2 regions of the Kitasatospora sp. NPDC056076 genome follow, and region 2 is predicted to be linked to the other one. Evidence: riboswitches for the same ligand, from Rfam matches in the RefSeq annotation. Region 2 holds a riboswitch; the other holds the start of a gene.
The links. A riboswitch is a leader RNA that binds a small molecule or an ion and turns the genes downstream of it on or off. The one in region 2 is predicted to bind thiamine pyrophosphate.
Positions count from the first base shown of each region.

Region 1: it holds a riboswitch for thiamine pyrophosphate, as region 2 does, so the genes downstream of both, ACFC1T_RS02725 (purine-cytosine permease family protein) here and thiO (glycine oxidase ThiO) in region 2, are expected to answer to the same signal.

Region 1 is NZ_JBHJWG010000002.1:118,876-125,800, reverse strand. Features, by position in the region: gene ACFC1T_RS02740 (DUF5926 family protein) at 1-25, opposite strand, end outside; gene ACFC1T_RS02735 (ATP-binding protein) at 140-727, opposite strand; gene ACFC1T_RS02730 (glycerophosphodiester phosphodiesterase) at 969-1,793, opposite strand; gene ACFC1T_RS02725 (purine-cytosine permease family protein) at 1,873-3,285, opposite strand; TPP riboswitch at 3,278-3,426, opposite strand; gene ACFC1T_RS02720 (S1C family serine protease) at 3,635-5,539, shown strand; tRNA gene ACFC1T_RS02715 (tRNA-Ser) at 5,603-5,690, shown strand; gene ACFC1T_RS02710 (MerR family transcriptional regulator) at 5,866-6,693, shown strand; gene ACFC1T_RS02705 (MFS transporter) at 6,743-6,925, shown strand, end outside.
Region 2 is NZ_JBHJWG010000043.1:33,917-40,841, forward strand. Features, by position in the region: gene thiE (thiamine phosphate synthase) at 1-229, opposite strand, end outside; gene ACFC1T_RS29265 (Rv2175c family DNA-binding protein) at 229-594, opposite strand; gene ACFC1T_RS29270 (NAD(P)/FAD-dependent oxidoreductase) at 637-1,836, opposite strand; TPP riboswitch at 1,960-2,072, shown strand; gene thiO (glycine oxidase ThiO) at 2,076-3,251, shown strand; gene thiS (sulfur carrier protein ThiS) at 3,248-3,487, shown strand; gene ACFC1T_RS29285 (thiazole synthase) at 3,491-4,288, shown strand; gene pknB (Stk1 family PASTA domain-containing Ser/Thr kinase) at 4,377-6,155, shown strand; gene ACFC1T_RS29295 (molybdopterin-dependent oxidoreductase) at 6,169-6,798, opposite strand.

The sequences.
Region 1 (6,925 bases), on a different contig from region 2:
CCTTCTTGGCGGCCTTCTTGCCCATGCTGCGGCTCTCCCGGGGACGGTGGTCCTGTTTCACGGGAAGCCTACTGAGGTTCCCCCGGCGCGCGGGAACGCGCCGGGGCGGGCGCCGGTCGGACGGGTGCCGCTCGGACGGCTACGCGCTACGGGCGGTGCCGCCCCCGGTGCGCCGGGCGTGCCGGGCGCGGGCGGGCAGCGCCGCCCAGACCGTGACCTCGCCGGGCGCGTCCCGGACGCCCCAGTCGCTGGCCAGCTGGTCGACGATGGCCAGGCCGCGGCCGCCGCGCGAGGTCAGCGAGGGGCTGGCGGGCAGCGGCCGGGTGGCCGCGCCGCCGTCGGTGACCTCCAGGGTGAGCACGCCGTCGGCGTGCATCTGCCAGCGGACCAGCACACCGCCGGCCGGCTCGGCCGTGTCGTCCTCGGGCTCCCGGCCGCCCGGTGCCGGGTGCGTCCCGGAGGGGACGCCGACCAGCACCTGGTCCACCACCTCCGCCCGGGCGCCGCGGCCCAGGGCGGGCAGCGGGCCGAGCGGACGGGCGTACCGACAGGCGTTGCTCAACAGTTCGGAAAGGATCAGAACAGCATCATCGATGACCGGTTCCGGTATCTGCCGGTCACCCAGATCTCGACGCAGTCGGCGCCGTGCGACCCCGACACTCGCCGGGCCGTGCGGCACTGCCATGGTCGATGAAGTCGGCACTTCACGCGCCACCATCAACGCCACCCCCGGACCTCCTTCAGCGTATGCCGAGGGATGGATGCCCCTTGGTAATGCGTCGGAAACGACCGTCGGAGGATCCTGCGGGCCCTTTTCCGGCGGCGCGACCCAGGGTCGACAAGAGGTCATTCCGTGCTCACCCTCCGTCGCCCGATCGCAAGAATTCCGGCAATACCGTGCGCGGAAGGTTTGACTGCCGACCAGGGTGATCAGGTTTCCCCGGGTACCCGGGGCGCCCGGCCCCGGCTCAGCGGCCGAGCTGGGCCAGCACCTCGGCGGGCCTGTTGGTGATGATCGCGGAGACCCCGAGCTCCAGGCAGAGCTCGACGTCGGCCGGCTCGTCCACCGTCCACACGTGCACCTCGTGGCCCAGCTCGCGCAGCCGGGGCACCAGCTGCGGCTTGGCCTTGATCAGCTCGATGCCGGGGCCGGCGATCCGGGCCCCGCCCGGCAGCGGCTGCCCGGGGCGCAGGCGGCCCAGCAGCGGCAGCATCCGTTCGATCAGGAACACCCGCCGGTAGTCGGGCGCGGCGGCGGCCACCCGGTTCAGCGCGATCGAGGAGAAGCTCATGATCCGGGCGGACGGGCGCTCGCCGTCCGGCGCGGTGCCGATCTTGTACCGCTCCAGGGTGCGCAGCAGCTCGGCCTCGACCCGGCCGCGGAACCGCACCGGGTGCTTGGTCTCGATCGCCAGGTCCACCGGGCGGCCGCAGTCCACCACCAGTTCGAGCAGCCGCTCCAGCCGCAGCACGCCGCGCAGCTCGGGGTCGGTGCTGGGCCGGCCGGTCTTCCAGGCGCCGAAGTCGTACGCCTCCAGCTCGGCCAGCGTCATCGCGGAGACGGTGCCGCGGCCGTTCGAGACCCGGCCGATCCGGCGGTCGTGCACGCAGACCAGGTGGCCGTCGGCCGTCACCCGCACGTCGCACTCGACGGCGTCCGCGCCCTCGTCGAGCGCGCGCCGGTACGCCGCGAGGGTGTGCTCGGGCAGGGCGTGGGAGGAGCCGCGGTGGGCGATCACCTGGACGGAGGGCGTGGTGCGCGCCGCCGCCGAGGGCAGTTCTGGGCTGGTCACGGCCCCAACGATAGGGGGCGCGGGTGAACCCGGGGCGAAGCCGGTCCCAACCTGCGGGGCCGGCTCCGCCCCCGGTGCGTCAGGCCCGGGCGGTGCGGCGGGTCAGCGGGGTGAGCCCCCAGGTGACCAGCGCCGACACCAGGAAGGCGAACAGCGAGGCCGAGGTCCACTCCTGCGGGGTGAAGTGCAGGGTCCGCTGGGCCGAGGTCCAGAAGTCCACCCATCCGTCGCCCACCGCGGTCGGCGCGATCAGCTGGTAGACGGCGAAGCCCAGCACCCACGGCAGCAGCATCAGCCAGCGGGACGGTGCCCGCTCGGAGAGGTCCCAGCCGTGCCGGCCGGCGCCGAAGAAGTAGTCCACCGCCAGCACCGCCAGCAGCGGTACGAAGACCGAGCCGATCAGGCCGAGGAAGTTGCTGTAGGTGTCGGTGAACCGGTCGATGCGCAGCGCCAGCACGGTGGTCAGCACGCCGATCCCGCCGCTCAGCACCCGGCGGTCCACCCGCGGCAGCAGGTTCTGCAGCGACATCGCGGTCGAGTAGACGTTGGCGAAGGACTGGTCGGTCTCGCGCAGCACCAGCACCAGGAGGAACAGCCAGCCGGCCCAGACACCGAGGAAGGAGTCGAAGATCCGGCTCGGGTCGCCGTCGGACTGGAGCAGCGCCATCAGGCCCAGCACGTAGCACCAGACCTGGGCGACGGTGTAGCCGGAGAAGCTGCCCCAGAAGGCCGACTTCGGGCTGCGCGAGTGCCGGGTGTAGTCGGCGGCCATCGGGACGAAGGAGATCGACACCGCGATCATCGCGTCGGTGGCGCCCAGGAAGCCGTGCCAGTTGCCCGCGCCCGGGTCCGGCACGCCCTGGCGGCCCAGCTGGACGGTGAAGTACACCATCGCGACCGCGACCGCCCCGGCCACGAAGCGGCGCAGCACCGCGATCGAGCCCAGCGGCCAGATCGTCAGCGCGGTGGTCAGCGCGCCCGCGAGCAGCACGAACAGCCAGCGGTAGTCGCTGGTGTGGGCGACGGTCTGGGCGCCCGCCGCGATGGTCAGCAGCTCGAACACGCCCCAGCCGACGCACTGGACGATGTTCAGCACGGTCGGCAGGTAGGACAGCCGGGTGCCGAACAGGCCGCGCAGGTTGGCCATCGCCGGGGCGCCGGTGCGGGCCCCGATCAGCGCGGCGACGCCGAGCATCGCGGTGCCGACCGCCGTACCGGTCACGATCGCCGTCACCGCGGCGGCCAGCGACAGCTCGCTGCCCTTCTCGCCGAGCACGGTCGCGGCGGTGGAGAAGCCGATCAGGCTGACGCCGAGGTTCATCCAGAGCGCGAAATGGTCCCGGAAGCGCAGGGTGCGCGGCGGCTCGGTGTCCAGGACCAGCGGTGCCTCGACGCGGTGGTCCAGCAGCGCGGCGCCGGCGCCGGCCGGGTCCGGCGGGAAATCCTTGGACGCGGGCGCGCCCGGAGAAGAGGATGGCGAAGCAGGCGGCATGGCCGATACTCCCTACGCCGGCATTACCCGGACAGGTTCCGGCGGTCAGCGCCCCCTCGACGGTCCGCCGGTCACTGGCCTGGCGTACGGTCGACATGCGCACTCTCAGCCTGGTCGGTCCAAGCTCCCGCGTGTCAGTTTGGAGCGACAGGCTAACCGGCACGGGTACGAACGCCAAAGGCCACGGGGTGCGCGGTCCGCATCGCGGGACGCCGGGCGGGGGTGGGGAGCCCCGGTTGTCGGTGGCGGCTAAGGATTCTTATGAGTTATTCAGAGGGGTCCTTACGGCAATCGAATCGCCGGTGCGAAAAACTATGGTCCTTGGTTCTGTCAGCTATGGAGGTCGTCCGTGAGCACCGAGCGCGAGGTTGGGCCCACCGGGCCGCAGGGGGAGCAGCCCGCGGGGGCCCCGGAGGCGGCGGGTGCCGTTCCCGACGGCACCGCTCAGGGCGGCCACAAGCCGACCATGGCCTTCAGCCGGGTTCCCGAGCCGAAGGACGAACCGGTCGACAACCCGGTGGCCGGGCCGGTGGACGGGTCGGCCGACGCCGCCCCGGCCGACAGCGGGCACCAGCCGACCATGGCGTTCGGCCGGGTCCCGGAGCCGGCCGCCGCGAGCGCGGCGGCCGAGGCCGCCCCGGCGGAGGGCGGGCACCAGCCGACCGTCGCCTTCACCAAGGTGCCCGCGCCGGAGGCCCCGGCCGCGCCGGCCGCGCCCGCCGTCGAGGAGCCCGCCGTCGACCCGGCCACCGGCTACATCGACGCCCCGCCGCCGGTCCTGCCGCCCGCGCCGCCCGCCCCGGCCCCGGTCGCCGCCGCCCCGGCCGCGCCCGCCCTGCCGCCGGGCACCCCGGGCACCAACCCGTACGCGACCCCGACCCACGGCGTGCCCGCCGCCGGCGCCCACGAGGGCTACGGCGTCCCGGCCGCCAACGCCCAGGAGCCGTACGGCGCCCCGGCCGCCGGTGCGCCCGTCGCGCCCGGCGCACCCGGTCACCACCCCTTCGGCGCCGGCCAGCCGCTCGGCGGCTGGGGCGGCGGCCACGACGCCGGCGCAGGCCACCCCGGCGGCCCCGGTGGTCCGTTCGGCTACCCCGCCGAGTACCCCGGCGGCCCGGGCGGCCACGGCCCGCGCAAGAAGCGCGGCGGCCTGGTGGCCCTGCTCGCGGCCGTCGCGCTGGTCGCCGGCATCGCGGGCGGCGCGGTCGGTGTGGTCGCCAGCGACCACGCCGGCAGCAGCAGCTCGGCGGACGACCACCGCAGCACCACCGTCCAGGCCAGCAACACCCAGAAGAACGAGCCCGTCCCCGGGTCGATCGCCGCCATCGCCCAGAAGGCGCTGCCCAGCGTCGTCACCATCAAGGCGCAGAACAGCACCGAGTCGGGCACCGGCACCGGCTTCGTCTTCGACACCGAGGGCCACATCCTCACCAACAACCACGTGGTCGCGCCGGCCCTCAACGGCGGCAAACTGACCGTCAAGTTCGCCGACGGCACCTCCTACACCGCCTCGGTGCTGGGCCACGCCGAGGGCTACGACGTCGCCGTGGTCAAGATCGACAACCCGCCGAAGAGCAAGCTGTCGCCGCTGCCGCTGGCCGACTCCGACAAGGTCAACGTCGGTGACGCCACCGTCGCGATCGGTGCGCCGTACGGCCTGGAGTCCACCGTCACCAGCGGCATCGTCAGCGCCAAGGACCGCCCGGTCGCCTCCGGCGACGAGACCGGCTCGCAGGCCTCGTACATGAACGCCCTGCAGACCGACGCCTCGATCAACCCCGGCAACTCCGGCGGCCCGCTGCTGGACTCCAGCGGCGCGGTGATCGGCATCAACTCGGCGATCCAGTCCAACGCCTCCGCCAACGGCCGGGCCGGCAGCATCGGCCTGGGCTTCGCCATCCCGATCAACCAGGCCAAGTGGGTCGCGGACACCCTGATCAAGACCGGCAAGCCGGTCTACGCCAAGCTCGACGTGCTGCGCAACGACGACTACAAGGGCGACGGCGCGCAGATCCAGACCAAGGACGTCCAGGGCCAGCCCGCCGTCACCCCCGGCGGCGCGGCCGACAAGGCCGGCCTCAAGCCGGGCGACGTGATCACCAAGCTCGGCGGCGCGCCGATCGAGAACGGTCCCGCCCTGGTCAGCCGGATCTGGACGCACAAGCCGGGCGAGACCGTCGACGTCGAGTACACCCGCAACGGCCAGACCATGACCACCAAGGTCACGCTCGGCCAGCGGGACGGCGATCAGTGACCCCCGGGCCCGCGGAATCGTGTGCGCCGAAGGCCGTCGGACCCGTTAGGCTGACCTCCGCCTGGAGAGCTGCCCGAGCGGCCTAAGGGAACAGTCTTGAAAACTGTCGTGGCGTGACCCGTCACCGTGGGTTCGAATCCCACGCTCTCCGCCGGTAGGAGAAACCACCTGCTCAGGGCGGGTGCCGAGATCGTTTCGGCACCCGCCCTCGGTGTTTTCCGGGGCGGGCCGGCGGCGGGCCGGCAGTGCGCCGCCGCGGGGTCGCGGCCGGGCCGGCGGCCGGGGGTTGACCCTGACACAGGGGGAGACGGTGGAGTGGGAGCACCATGTTGAACATCGGAGACTTCGCCGTCCACGGCCGGGTGTCGGTGCGGATGCTGCGCCACTACGACGCGATCGGCCTGCTCACACCCGCCAGGGTGGACCCGGCCACCGGGTACCGCTCCTACGAGGCGGGCCAACTCGCCCGGCTGAACCGGGTGATCGCGCTCAAGGAGCTCGGCTTCACGCTGCAGCAGGTGCGGGCCGTGCTGGACGAGCACCCGGACCCGGCCGAGCTGCGCGGGATGCTGCGGTTGCGGCGGGCCCAGCTCGCCGAGGCGATCGCGGCGGACGAGCAGCGGCTGGCCCGGGTGGAGGCGAGGCTCCGGACGATCGAGAGTGAGGGGAACATGTTCGAGCACGATGTCGTGGTGAAGCCCGTTCCGTCCGTGCGGGTGGCCCAACTGAGCGGTGTGGCGGCGAGTTCCGCGCCGGAGGACATCACCCCGGTGATCGGCCCGCTCTTCGACGAGCTGTGCCGGCGGGTGGAGCAGGCCGGGATCGAGGTGGTCGGGCCGTCCGTCGCCCGGTACGAGGACGGGCCGGAGGGCGACGGTTCGGTGGTCGTCCGGGTGGCCCTCCAGGTCGCGCCGTCCGTGCGGGCCGGCCGGGACGACATCGAGGTGGTCGACCTGGCGCCGATCGAGGAGGCGGTGACCATCGTCCACCGCGGCTCGATGGACGACGCGATGGGCAGCTTCCAGGCCCTGGCCCGCTACATCGACCAGAACGGCTACCGCTCGACCGGCTACGCCCGCGAGCGCTACCTGGAGACCCCGGCCGACCGGTCCGGCTGGGTCGTCGAGTTCCAGGAACCGGTGGTCCGCAGGTAGCGGCCGCCGCTTGCCCTCGACCAGGTCGAGGGTCCTAGCGTCACCCGGCATGACCACCGCGACCTCCGCCGGGACGGCCCGGCGCACCGCCCTGCCCCGGCCGTACCTGCTCTGGCTGGCCGGGGCCCAGGCCGGGCTGCTGGGTGACGCCGCGCTGTCCTTCGCCCTCGGCTGGGCCGCCTCCGGGTACGGCGGCGGGGCGGCCGGGCTGGTGCTGACGGCGGTCACCGTG
Region 2 (6,925 bases):
CGTTGACGGCCAGCAGCTTGCCGTGCCGGCGGCAGGCGTCGGCGAAGACCTCCAGCGCCGCCAGCTCCTGCTTGGCCTCCAGGCCCTTGTCGCGGAGCTGGACGATGTCCACCCCGCCGGCCAGCGCCGCGTCCAGGAACTCGGCCAGGTCGCCCTGCTCGCGCCGGGCGTCGGTGCACAGGTAGAGCCGGGCGTCGGCCAGGCGGGCCCGCAGCGTGTCCGCCGCCATCAGATCAGCATCGCCTGGGCGCGGCGCTTGACCTCGGTGCCGCGGTTCTCCCGGAGCGCCTGGATCGGGCTGCCGGGCAGCGACGGGTCCTCGGTGAAGAGCCACTCCAGGATCTCCACGTCGTTGTACCCGCAGTCCCGCAGGACGGTCAGGGTGCCGGACAGGTGCTTGACCAGCCCCTGGCCGTCGATGAACGCCGCCGGGACCTGCAGCGACTTGTTCGGCCCGCGCCGGACGGCGATCAGGCCACCGTTCTTGACCAGGTCACGCACTTCGGTGACCCGGACCCCCCACTGCTCCGAGATGTCGGGCAGGTACACCCACTCGGTGACCAGGGCTTCAATCTTGCTTTCGATCTCACTCACGCCACCAGACTGCCACCTCCGCGGCCCGCCGCGCACCAAGTGCTACCCGGCGACGGCTCCCTTGAGCGCCACCGAGGGGTCCGCGGCGAGCGCCCGGTCGAGCACCGCACCGCGTTCGATCAGCTTCCGGCCCTGGGTGAGGTCGCGCGGCCGGTCCACGGCCAGCAGCGCGCTCGGCACCCCGTCGCGCAGCCAGAGCACCGACCACGCGGACTCCTGCGGGCTGCCGCGCCACAGCAGTTCGTCGCCCTCGGCGTGCCGGCCGGCGTACTGGACCATCCGCCCGAACTGCTCCGACCAGAAGTACGGCACCGGGTCGTACGACGTGTCCGCCCCGAGCACGGCGGCGGCCGCGGCGGAGCCGGACTGCAGCGCGTGGTCCCAGTGCTGGACGGCCAGCCGGGCGCCGGAGCGGGCCGACGGGTAGCTGACGCAGTCCCCGGCCGCGAACACCCCGGGCAGGCCGGTGCGCAGCCGCCCGTCCACCACGACCGCGCCGGAGGCGTCCAGCTCGACGCCCGAGCCGGCCAGCCAGCCGGTCGCGGGCCGGGCGCCGATGCCGACCACCACCTCGTCGGCGGGCAGGTGGGAGCCGTCGGCCAGCAGTACCGCCCCCGGCTCGACGGCGGCCACCCCGACCCCGCAGCGCAGGTCGACCCCGGCCTCGGCGTACCAGGCGGCCATCGCCGAGCCGACCCCGGTCGGCAGCGCGCCCGGCACCGGCGCCGGACCGGCCTCGACCACGGTGACCTCGCAGCCGGCCTGCCGCGCGGCCGTGGACACCTCGGCGCCGATCCAGCCCGCGCCGACCAGCACCAGCCGCAGGCCGGGGCGCAGCAGCGCGCGCAGCGCCAGGGCGTCGTCCAGGGTGTGCAGCAGATGGGCGCGCTCGGCCCCGGGCAGGGCGCGCGGGGTGGCGCCGGTGGCGATCACCAGCGCGTCGTACGGGAGGTCCCCGCCGTCGGTGTGCAGCACGTCGGGGGCGAGCCCGGTGGCCCGGCGGCCGGTGAGCAGCTCGATGCCGAGCCGCCCGTAGTCGATGTCCAGGGTGGTGGCGTCGGCCTTGCCGAGCAGCACGTCCTTGGAGAGCGGCGGCCGGTCGTACGGCGCGTGCCGCTCCTCGCCGACCAGGACGATCCGCCCCCGCCAGCCGCCCTGCCGCAGCTGCAGGGCGCACTGCGCCCCGGCCAGCCCGGCCCCGACGACGACGACCACCCGATCCGTTCCGCTCAGCTCTGCCACGCCCGCCACTGTACCCAGCGCCGCTGAACCGGCTCTGAGCCGCTCATCCGCGGAGCCGGGCGGGCGGCCCCGTCTCACGCCTCGCACGGCCCTTCGGGCGGGCCGATCCCCGGAGTTAAGGTGGACGCACCACACGGGAGCCCGGCGGACCGGGCTGAGAGGCGGGCTGGCACGGCCTGCGACCGTCCGAACCTGATCCGGGTCATACCGGCGAAGGGAGAAGAGCAGCTTTGTCACGCATGCCATCGGGCAGCCGCGCCGACGTGCTGGTGATCGGCGGGGGCGTCATCGGCCTCGCGGTCGCCTGGCGCGCCGCGCAACGCGGGCTGCGGAACGTGATCGTGGTCGACCCCGGCCACGGCCGGGGGGCGGCCGGGGTCGCCGCCGGGATGCTCGCCCCGGTCACCGAGCTGCAGTACGGCGAGGAGCCGCTGCTGCACCTGGGGACGGCCTCCAACCGGCGGTACGAGTCCTTCGCCGCCGAGCTCACCGAGGCCAGCGGCGGCCTGGACACCGGCTACCGCCGGTGCGGCACCATCGCCGTCGCGCTGGACTCCGACGACCGCGCGGAACTGCGCGAACTGCACGCCTTCCACCTGCGGCTGGGCCTGGACTCCAGCTGGCTGACCGGCCGGGAGGCCCGCCGACTGGAGCCGATGCTCGCCCCCGGCGTGCGCGGCGGCCTGCACGTCGCGGACGACCACCAGGTGGATCCGCGCCGGCTGCTCACCGCCCTGGTCGCCGCCTGCGAGCGGGCCGGCGTCCGGCTGCACCGGGCCGAGGCCGTCGAGCTGCTGGTGGACGGCGGCCGCGCGGTCGGCGCCCGGCTGGACGACGGGGAGTCCCTGGCCGCCGAGCAGGTGGTCCTCGCCGCCGGCCCGCACAGCCACCGGCTGCCCGGCCTGCCCGAGGGCGTACTGCCCGCGGTGCGCCCGGTGAAGGGGCAGATCGTCCGGCTGCACGTCCCGGAGGCCTACCGGCCGTTCCTGTCCCGCAACGTCCGCGCGGTGGTGCGCGGGCAGCACCTGTACCTCGTCCCCCGGGAGAACGGCGAGCTGGTGATCGGCGCGACCACCGAGGAACAGGGCTACGACACCACCGTCACCGCCGGCGGGGTGTACGAACTCCTGCGCGACGCGCACGAGTTGGTACCGGGTATCACCGAACTCCCGCTGCGCGAGACCTCCGCCGGGCTGCGCCCCGGCTCGCCGGACAACGCCCCGCTGCTGGGCCCGACCGCACTGCCCGGACTGGTCGCCGCCACCGGCCACTACCGCAACGGCGTGCTGCTCACCCCGGTCACCGCCGACCTGCTCGCCGACTACCTGGCGACCGGCGAAGTCCCCGACCTGGCACGGCCGTTCACGCCGACCCGGTTCTCCCCCGAAACCCCCGTCGCGAAGGCCTGCGCATGACCGAGACCGCCCCGAACGAGACCGCCCCGAACGAGATCGCCCTGACCGTCAACGGCGAGCCCCGCCGGGTGCCCGCCGCCACCACCCTCGCCGCACTGGTGGCCACCGTCAGCGCCGCCAACACCGGCGTCGCCGCCGCGCTCAACGAGGCCGTGGTGCCGCGCGGTTCGTGGCCCGGGACGACGCTGGGCAGCGGCGACCGGATCGAGATCCTGACCGCCGTCCAGGGAGGCTGAACCATGGCCGACGACCTGCTGACCATCGCCGGGACGACCTTCTCCTCCCGGCTCATCATGGGCACCGGCGGCGCGCCGAGCCTGGAGGTCCTGGAGCGCGCCCTGCTCGTCTCCGGCACCGAACTGACCACCGTGGCTATGCGCCGGGTGAACGCGAGCACCCAGGGCTCCGTCCTGGACGTGCTGACCCGCAACGGCATCCGGGTGCTGCCCAACACGGCCGGCTGCTTCACCGCCGGCGAGGCGGTGCTGACCGCCCGGCTGGCCCGCGAGGCGCTCGGCACGGACTGGGTGAAGCTGGAGGTGATCGCCGACGAGCGGACCCTGCTGCCGGACCCGATCGAGACCCTGGAGGCCGCCGAGACGCTGGTCGACGACGGCTTCACGGTGCTCCCCTACACCAACGACGACCCGGTGCTGGCCCGCAAGTTGGAGGACGTCGGCTGTGCGGCGATCATGCCGCTGGGCTCGCCGATCGGCTCCGGGCTGGGCATCCGCAACCCGCACAACTTCCAGCTGATCGTGGAGAGTGCGGGCGTCCCGGTGATCCTGGACGCGGGCGCCGGCACCGCCTCCGACGTCGCGCTGGCGATGGAGCTGGGCTGCGCAGCGGTGATGCTCGCCTCCGCGGTGACCCGGGCCCAGGACCCGGTGCTGATGGCCGAGGCGATGCGGCACGCCGCCGAGGCGGGCCGGCTCGCCCACCGGGCCGGCCGCATCCCGCGCCGCTTCCACGCCGAGGCCTCCTCGGCGATGGCCGGCCGCGCCGACCTGGACACCCGCGAGCGGCCCGCGTTCTGAACCCGTCGCGGATGTCACAAGCCGGTCCCGGAGGCGGTGTCCGCCGGGACCGGCCCCCGCCCGCCGCACTAGACTCCCCCGAGTGGACATGGCACTGCACGACCCCCTGATCGGCACCGTGCTCGACAACCGGTACCGGGTCGAGCAGCGCATCGCGACCGGCGGGATGTCCACCGTGTACCGGGCCACCGACACCCGGCTGGACCGGGTGGTCGCCCTCAAGGTGATGCACCCCCAGCTCGCCGGGGACGAGGGCTTCACCGCCCGCTTCATCCGCGAGGCCAAGGCGGTCGCCAAGCTCACCCACCCCAACGTGGTCAACGTCTTCGACCAGGGCGCGGACGGCGGAAACGTTTTCCTCGCCATGGAGTACGTGCCCGGCCGCACCCTGCGCGACCTGCTGCGCGACCGCGGCGCGCTGTCCGTCCGGGCCGCGCTGGACGTCCTGGAGCCGGTGCTCGCCGCCCTCGGCGCCGCCCACCGGGCCGGGCTGGTCCACCGGGACGTCAAGCCGGAGAACGTGCTGATCACCGGGAGCGGCCTGGTCAAGGTCGCCGACTTCGGCCTGGTCCGGGTGCTCGGCAGCGCCGACGGCGCGCCCACCTCGACCAGCACCGCCACCGGCGGCACCGTCATGGGCACGGTCTCCTACCTGGCCCCCGAGCAGATCCTCCCGGACGCCCCCACCGACCAGCGGGTCGACGTCTACGCGGCCGGCATCCTGCTGTACGAGATGCTCACCGGCCGCCGCCCGCACACCGGCGACAACCCCGTCCAGGTCATGTACAAGCACCTGCACGAGGACGTCCCCGCCCCCTCGCTGACCGCCCCCGCCGTCGCCCCGGCGCTGGACGCCATAGTGGCCGGCGCCTGCGCCCGGGCCGCCGACGCCCGCCCGTACGACGCGGTGGAGCTGCTCGCCGCCCTCCAGCGGGTCCGCCGCACGCTCACCCCGGAGGAGCTGGACGCCGAGCCGCCGGCCTCCACCCACCCCAGCCCGCGCTACCCGACCAGCGAGCCGACCTCGGTGATCCAGCCGCTCCCCGGGCCCGCCGACGCCCCGCCGGCCGAGCGCACCAGCGTGCTGGAGGTGCCGGCCGAGCTGATGGACCAGCTGCTGGTCGAGCCCCGCCCGTACGACGAGCCGACCCCGGTCAGGACCCGGCGGCCCGGCCGACCGCGCCGGCTCCCGCGCAAGCCGCTGCTCTGGGCGGCCGCGCTGACCGCCCTGGTGCTGGCGGTCGGCGGGGTCACCTACGGGATCTCCGAGGGGCTGTACGGCTCGGTGCCGAGCGTGCTCGGCAAGGACCGCTCGCAGGCGCAGCGGGTCCTGGACGGCGAGGGCATGCACGGCCGCTTCGTCGAGGTGTTCAGCGAGTCCGTCCCGGCCGGGCAGGTGATCTCCACCGATCCCGGGGTGGGCGCGCGCACCCGCAAGAGCGACCCGGTGACGGTCACCCTCTCCAAGGGTCCCAAGCGGATCGCCGTGCCGGACGTCACCGGCAGGAGCGCGGACGACGCGGCCGCCGCGCTGGCCGGCGCCCAGCTGACCAGGGGCGGGGTGACCCAGACCTACAACGACACCGTGCCGGAGGGCTCGGTGATCAGCAGCACGCCGGCCGCCGGCCAGCAGCTGCCGGAGAACGCCGCGGTCTCGCTGGTGGTCAGCAAGGGCATGGTGCCGGTCCCGGACGTCACCGGGATGGGCCGGGACGACGCCCAGAGGGCGCTGCAGGCGGCGGGCTTCACCATGAAGGCCTCGACCGACTGGACGCTCGGCATGGGCAAGGTGGGCGGCCAGTCCCCGACGGCCGGGGAGCGGCGCCCGCAGAAGTCCGTGGTGACGGTCAACTTCTCGCTGTTCTAGCGGGGTTCACCGCTCAGCGGAGCGGTCCGTCACCCGGCTCCTCCTGGTAGGAGTAGCGCTGCTCGCGCCACGGGTCGGCCTGGTTGTGGTAGCCGCGCTCCTCCCAGAAGCCGCGCCGGTCGGCCCGCATGTACTCCACGGCGCGCACCCACTTGGGGCCCTTCCAGGCGTACAGCCGCGGCACCACCAGGCGCACCGGGAAGCCGTGTTCGGCGGTCAGCGCCTCGCCGTTGCGGTGGGTGGCGAGCAGGGTGTGCGGGTCGGCGAAGTCGGCCAGCCGCAGGTTGGCGCTGTAGCCGTACTCGGCCCAGACCATGACGTGGGTGACGCCGGGCGCGGGGGGCACCAGGTCGAGCAGGAGGGCCGCGGGCACGCCCGTCCACTCGTTGCCGAGCATCGAGAACTTGGTGACGCAGTGCAGGTCGGCGACCACGGTGGTGCGCGGCAGGGCGGCGAAGGCGGCGAAGTCCCAGCTGTGCTTCTCGGCCGAGGCGGTGGCCCCGAACACCTGGAGGTCCCAGGTCAGCGGCTTGAAGCGGGGCACCGGCCCGTAGTGCAGGGCGGGCCAGCCGCGCTGCGCGCGCTGTCCCGGGGGGAGGGTCGGGTCAGGCGGCGGAAGCGGTTCTCGTTCGGACTGACCCATGTCTCCATGGTGACAGACGGCGGACGAGCCCCGGCGCGCGCCCCTTGGCCCGGGTGCACGCCCCGCCCGTACGGGCCAATGGTCGATCGTGCGCCCTCCACTTATCACCCAAATCGGATATTCCGAC